DNA from 2 places in the Streptomyces pimonensis genome. Region 1 is predicted to be linked to the other one. Evidence: riboswitches for the same ligand, from Rfam matches in the RefSeq annotation. Region 1 holds a riboswitch; the other holds the start of a gene.
The links. A riboswitch is a leader RNA that binds a small molecule or an ion and turns the genes downstream of it on or off. The one in region 1 is predicted to bind glycine.

Region 1 (3,397 bases):
GCGGCGAGCGCGGAAAAGTTCGGGACTGCGGCACCGTAAACGGATGCGGCGCCATGGACGGACGCGGCACCGTGGACGGACGCGGGCCCGTTGCGGTTTGTCGCGCGGTTCCCCGCGCCCCTGGGGGCCGGCCGCGCCCACGCGGCGGAGCCGCACACCGGCGCCGCCCCGCGCCCTTCAGGGGGTCGCTGCGGGCGTTCGTGGAACGTGCGCGCGGACCCACGCCCCCTCCACGGGTCACCGCCGGCGTTCGTAGAAGGGGCGGACCCTGGTGCGCAGCCAGTCGCCGACCGGGTCCTGGGCCACGTCCAGGACGATGAGGTTGACCGGCCAGGGAGCGGGGGCCCGGCCGAGAGCCCGGCCCAGGGCGTTCAGCGGGAGGGTGCGGGCGTCGTCCTCCCACTGGGAGAGTTCCACGCCGATGAAGAGGACCGGGTCGGCCGTCTCGATCGCGGCGAGGCAGCGGCGGGCGGTGGTCACCACACCGAGGGCGTCGAACTCCGCCGAGGCGGCGGCGAGGAAGTCCAGCGGGTCGTCCTGCCAGTCGGGCTCGAACAGCCGGACCCGGCCGCCGGACGCCGGGCCGTCCAGCGGGGTGCGTCCGGCCCGGCACAGTTCGGCGACGGCGGGCGGCGGCAGCGGGATGCCGACCACGCCGCCGGGGTTCACCGCGATCCCGGCCTGCGGCGGCAGACCACGGGCGAACTCCACGGCGGGCGCGACCGTGTACGACAGGTGGGGGCCGACGACCTGGCGGAACTGCTCCTCGGAGCTGAAGACGGGGACGTAGGCCTGGCCGTCGATCTCCAGGGTGGGCAGGTCCAGCGGCCCGCTGTCCGGGCCGCCGCCGTTCGGCAGCGGGACCCAGACGGAGCTGCGGCCCAGCACCTCGACGATCCTGCCGCCCGCCGAGGGGACGCCCAGGGAGGCGGAGAGCACCTCCTCCAGCTCGTTGCCGGGCCATCCGCCGTGCGGATGGGGGTGCGCCTGCGCCGGGAAGTCCGCCGGGAAGTCCATCTGCCTACCGCCTGCTGCCTGAAACCACTGCTGTGGCTGGAAAGGCTATCCGGTCAGCCCGCGAAGCCGACCCGGCACAGTGTGTCCGCCGCGTCCCGGTCGATCAGGACCGCCGAACCGCAGCCGGCCGGCAGGGCGCCCCGCTCCACCGCGCGCAGCAGCCGCTCGCTCGCCGCACGGTGGCGCAGGAACGCGTACCGGGAGACGCCGCGCCCGCGTTCGCGCTGGCCGGCCAGGGCCTGCTGCGGGGTGACGTCGAGCAGCAGCAGGTGCAGGCTCGCGCCCCGGCGACGGGCCTCGCGGGCCAGCCAGCGGCGCACCCAGGCCTGCGTGCCGCAGTCGTGCACGACGACCGGCCCTCCGGCCCGCAGCACGCGGCGCAGTCCGGCGTAGTGGGCGAGACGGACCAGCGGGCGGTAGACCGCGTACGGCAGGAGGCGCGGCATGCGGCGGTCCCAGCGGTCCCGGGTGTCCTGCGAGTCGACGCGGGTCCCGCGCACCGTGCGCCGCATCAGCGTGGACTTGCCGCTGCCGGGCAGCCCGGTGACCACGATGAGGTCCCGGGGCCCGAAGAGCAGGGCGCGCGGGCTGCGACCGGACCGCGCGCGCAGATCGCGGACGACGAGCGCCGGCAGCGTGCCGCGGGCCCCCCGGGCCTGGGCGGCCGGCTGCTGGGGCAGCGTGACGCCCGTGGTGGCGGCGCACGCCGTGGTCCTGTTCACCGTGATCGTCCTCCCCTGGGGCCGGGTACGAGTACCGATCCCCGCCGAGTGTAAAAAGAAAGTAATGCCGGGTGTCCGTCGTTTCCGTCCGTTTCCTGAAACAGGCGTGTCACAGCTCCCTGTGGCGGCGCCCGCACCCTGTGCACCCCCTGGGAAGGGTCCCCCTGCCACGCCCTCGCGATGCGTGCAATGATGTGCGCGCCAACTGCATACCGGCCGTTTGAATCCGCGCGGGAGAGTCCCCGGCACCGTTTGCCGCCGGGGCGCCGAAGGAGCAAGTCCCTCCCTTGAATCTCTCAGGCCCCGTTACCGCGCGGGCGAGGCACATCTGAAAAGCGGGCCGCCGAAGGGCATCCAGCAGTGCCCCGGCGGCTCCACCCAAGGTGCAAGCCAGGACCGTCCCCGCGTGGGCGTCGTGGCGAACCTCTCAGGTTCCGATGACAGATGGGGAGGAACGTCCTCGCCCTCCCCCACGCTCGGATGAACTCGGGCGGGGGGCCCATTGCCCTGGGAGACCGACCGATGAGCAGTACCGAACCCCGCCGGACCGCGCTCGATGCCCTGCATCGGTCGCTCGGCGCGACGATGACCGACTTCGCCGGCTGGGACATGCCCCTGCGCTACGGCTCCGAGCGCGACGAGCACAACGCCGTGCGCACCAGGGCCGGCCTCTTCGACCTCTCGCACATGGGCGAGATCACGGTCACCGGCCCGGAGGCCGCCGCGCTCCTCGACTTCGCCCTGGTCGGCGACATCGGGAGGGTCAGGCCCGGCCGCGCCCGCTACACCATGATCTGCCGCGAGGACGGCGGCATCCTGGACGACCTGATCGTCTACCGGCTGGACGACACCGCCTGCATGGTGGTCGCCAACGCCTCCAACGCCCAGGTGGTCCTGGACGCCCTGCGGGAACGCTCGGCCGGCTTCGACGCCGAGGTCCGCGACGACCGCGACGCGTACGCGCTGCTCGCCGTGCAGGGCCCCGAGTCCCCGGCGATCCTCGCGTCGCTCACCGACGCCGACCTGGACGGCCTGAAGTACTACGCCGGTCTGCCCGGCACGGTCGCCGGCGTCCCCGCGCTCATCGCCCGCACCGGCTACACCGGCGAGGACGGCTTCGAGCTGTTCGTGAAGCCCGAGCACGCGGTGGAGCTGTGGCAGGCGCTGACCAAGGCCGGCGAGGGTGCGGGCCTGGTCCCGTGCGGGCTGTCCTGCCGGGACACGCTGCGCCTGGAGGCGGGCATGCCGCTGTACGGGAACGAGCTGAGCACCGCCCTCACGCCCTTCGACGCCGGGCTCGGCCGGGTGGTGAAGTTCGAGAAGGAGGGCGACTTCGTGGGCCGCGCGGCGCTGGCCGAGGCCGCCGAGCGGGCCGCCGAGCGGCCGCCCCGCGTCCTGGTCGGCCTGGTCGCCGAGGGCCGCCGCGTCCCGCGCGCCGGGTACGCGGTCGTGGCCGGCGGCGAGGTGATCGGCGAGGTCACCTCCGGCGCCCCCTCCCCCACCCTGGGCAAGCCGATCGCCATGGCGTACGTCGACCCCGCGCACGCGGCGCCCGGCGCCGAGGGCGTCGGCGTGGACATCCGCGGCAGCCACGAGCCGTACGAGGTCGTGGCGCTGCCGTTCTACAAGCGGCGGAAGTGACACCGTCGACAGACGGC
Region 2 (3,397 bases), on a different contig from region 1:
ATCAGGCAGACGGTGCGCTGTTCGTCGCCGTTGGCCCGGTGGTAGCCGCGCACGGCGAGCAGACCGGCCAGCTCGCCCTGGGAGCCGGCGTTGGGCTGGAGGGAGACCTTGTCGTAGCCGGTGACCTCGGCGAGGCGTTCCTCCAGCTCGTGGATGAGCGTGAGGTAGCCCTGCGCCTGCTCGGCGGGCGCGAAGGGGTGCAGCTGCCCGAACTCGGGCCAGGTGACCGGCTCCATCTCGGTGGTCGCGTTGAGCTTCATGGTGCAGGAGCCCAGCGGGATCATGCCGCGGTCCAGCGCGTAGTCGCGGTCGGAGAGCCGGCGCAGGTAGCGCAGCATCGCGGTCTCGGAGCGGTGCTGCTGGAACACGGGGTGGGTCAGGTACTCGTCGTCGCGCAGCAGGGTGTCCGGCAGCGTGTCCCGCGCGGCCGCGTCCAGGGCCTCCACGTCTCCCTCGACGCCGAAGGCGCTCCACACGGCGGCCAGCTGCGACCGGGTGGTGGTCTCGTCGCAGGCGACCGAGACGTGGTCGGCGTCGACGAGGCGCAGGTTGACGCCGTTGTCGCGAGCGGCGGCGACGACCTCGGCGGCCCGCCCGGCGACCCGCACGGTCAGCGTGTCGAAGTAGGAGCCGTGCACGATCTCCGCCCCGCCGGACCGCAGCCCCTCGGCGAGGACGGTGGCGTACCGGTGGGCGCGCCGGGCGATCAGCCGCAGTCCCTCCGGGCCGTGGTAGACGGCGTACATCCCGGCCATGACGGCGAGCAGCACCTGGGCGGTGCAGATGTTGCTGGTTGCCTTCTCGCGGCGGATGTGCTGCTCACGGGTCTGGAGCGCGAGGCGGTAGGCCTTGTGTCCGTCGGCGTCGACGGAGACGCCGACGAGCCGTCCGGGCAGGCTGCGCGCCATCTTCTCCTGCACGGCCATGTAGCCGGCGTGCGGCCCGCCGAAGCCCATCGGCACACCGAAGCGCTGCGTGGTGCCGACCGCGATGTCCGCGCCCAGCTCACCGGGCGACTTCAGCAGGGTGAGGGCGAGCAGGTCGGCGGCGACGACGACGAGCGCGCCGAGCCCGTGCGCCTGGTCGATCAGCGGCTTGATGTCGCGTACGGCACCGGAGGCGCCCGGGTACTGGATCAGTACGCCGTTGATCTCGCGCTCGGCCACCTCGGCGGGGACGCCCTCGCTCAGGTCGGCGACGACGACCTCGACGCCGGCCGGCTCGGCACGGGTCTCGATCACCGCGATCGTCTGCGGCAGCGCGTCCGCGTCGACCAGGAACAGACCCTTCTTGTTCTTGCCCATGCGCCGCGACAGGGCCATCGCCTCGGCGGCGGCGGTGCCCTCGTCGAGCAGGGAGGCACCGGAGGTCGGCAGCCCGGTGAGTTCGGCGACCACGGTCTGGAAGTTCAGCAGCGCCTCGAGCCGGCCCTGGGAGATCTCCGGCTGGTACGGCGTGTAGGCCGTGTACCAGGCGGGGTTCTCCATCACGTTGCGCAGGATGACGGGCGGGGTGAAGGTACCGTAGTACCCGAGCCCGATCATCGAGCCGAGCACCTCGTTGCGGTCGGCCAGTGCGCGCAGTTCGGCCAGCACCTCGGCCTCGCTCCGGGCACCCGGCAGGTCCAGCGCGTCGGCGTTCTTGATCACATCCGGCACTGCGGCGGCCGTCAGCTCGTCCAGCGAGCCGTAACCGACCTGGGCGAGCATCTTGGCCCGGGCCTCGTGATCGGGGCCGATGTGACGCTGCTCGAAGGGGATTCCCCGTTCGAGTTCGGAGAGCGGAGTGCGAGGGGCGGTCATTGAGGAGGCCTCCTGGTCCGACGACCTTCGAGGGCACCACGGCGCGGGTACCCGGACGGCCTCCCCCTCTGTCATCTCAACCTGAGAGTTTCACCGGCCGACCCGAAGGCGTCCGGTTTTCACCGTCGGTGAGAGCGGAAGCCGTCGACATCCGCCCTGCTTTCCAGAGTGACCTCGTCCGTGCGGTACGTGTGCCTGAGAGATTCCGGGGAGGATTTGCTCCTTCGGCGCCTCCGATGGTGTCCGGAGGACTCTCCCGCACGGGGTCAGCGGCCGTTTGCCAGCGTACCAGCGAGCACCACACCGGTACCTTCGAGTGGACGTCCAGCCGATTGTGCCGTTTTGTAGTGCTTACGGATGATTTTGCGACCAGTGGAGGGCCTGTGCAGACCGACATCGATCCGCGCCACCTGATCGGCCGCAAGGCGTTCGACCGCAACGGAACCCGGATCGGGACGATCGACGAGGTCTACCTCGACGACGCCACCGGTGCACCGGAGTGGGCGGCGATACGCACCGGCCTGTTCAGCAGGGACGCCTTCGTCCCCCTGGAACCCAGCGACCTCGTCGACGGCGCCCTCCACGTCCCCTTCGACCGCACCCTCATCAGGGACGCCCCCGACTTCGGCGTGGGCCGCCACCTCTCTCCCGAACAGGAACTCCAGCTCTACCACCACTACGGCCTGGACCTCGCGGCTCCCCCTCCCCTCCCGGACCGCGACTTCGGCAAACTCGCCGGGAACGACAAGCCCGCCTGATCCGCCCGGCGAGCCGGGCGGATCAGGCGGCCCCCGCGCCCTCGCCCTCCCCGGAACCCCGGGACACCAGCGGCAGCGGTTCCGCCGGTTCCAGAGCCGGGTCGTCGACCAGGAAGGTCTTCACCCGGCCCGGCTCCGAGCCGGGCGTCTCGAAGCGCACCGTGACCCGGCCCAGTCCGCTGCCCTGCACCCATCCGTGTCCGTGCACGGCGTGCCGTACGTCCTGTCCCGCCGACCAGCGCCGCTCGGCGGGCGTCTTCGGCTGCGGCGCGGGCCCGGCCTCGGCCTCCTCGTGCGGGGGGTCGTCCCCGTGCCCGCCCGCCTGCGCGAACAGGTCCTCCTGCGCGTAGTCGGCCAGCCCGCTGACCCCGACGCCCAGCAGCCGCACCCCGCCCGTCGTGTCGACCGAGTCCAGGAGCCGCGCGGCCGCCTCCCGCACCACCGCCGGATCGTCCGTGGGGCCCCGCAGCGTCTCGGACCGGGTGAGGGTGGAGAAGTCGTACCGGCGCACCTTCAGCACGATGGTCCGCCCCGACAGGCCCGCCGCCCGCAGCCTGCGCACACACCGGTCCGCGAGCCGCCGCACCTCCGTGCCGACCCGCGTCCGGTCGTGGATGTCCACGTCGTACGTGTCCTCGACCGACACCGACTTGGCCTCCCGCTCGGCCACCACGGGCCGCTCGTCCCGGGCCAGCGCCATCGCGAACAGCGCGTGCCCGTGGGCCTTGCCCAGCAGCCGCACGAGCTCGTCCTCCCCGGCCTCGGCGAGCTCGTCGACCGTGTGGATCCCCGCCCGCCGCAGATGGTCACCGGTCGCCGGCCCGACGCCCGGCAGGG

Region 2: another riboswitch for glycine. It lies ahead of gcvP (aminomethyl-transferring glycine dehydrogenase); the one in region 1 lies ahead of gcvT (glycine cleavage system aminomethyltransferase GcvT).

Annotation. Positions count from the first base shown of each region.
Region 1 is NZ_JAHWZY010000015.1:85,477-88,873, forward strand. Features, by position in the region: gene KYY02_RS17115 (enhanced serine sensitivity protein SseB) at 238-1,017, opposite strand; gene KYY02_RS17120 (AAA family ATPase) at 1,071-1,739, opposite strand; glycine riboswitch at 1,961-2,061, shown strand; glycine riboswitch at 2,062-2,193, shown strand; gene gcvT (glycine cleavage system aminomethyltransferase GcvT) at 2,262-3,380, shown strand.
Region 2 is NZ_JAHWZY010000064.1:5,143-8,539, forward strand. Features, by position in the region: gene gcvP (aminomethyl-transferring glycine dehydrogenase) at 1-1,802, opposite strand, end outside; glycine riboswitch at 1,976-2,071, opposite strand; gene KYY02_RS32450 (PRC-barrel domain-containing protein) at 2,186-2,560, shown strand; gene KYY02_RS32455 (DNA polymerase IV) at 2,583-3,397, opposite strand, start outside.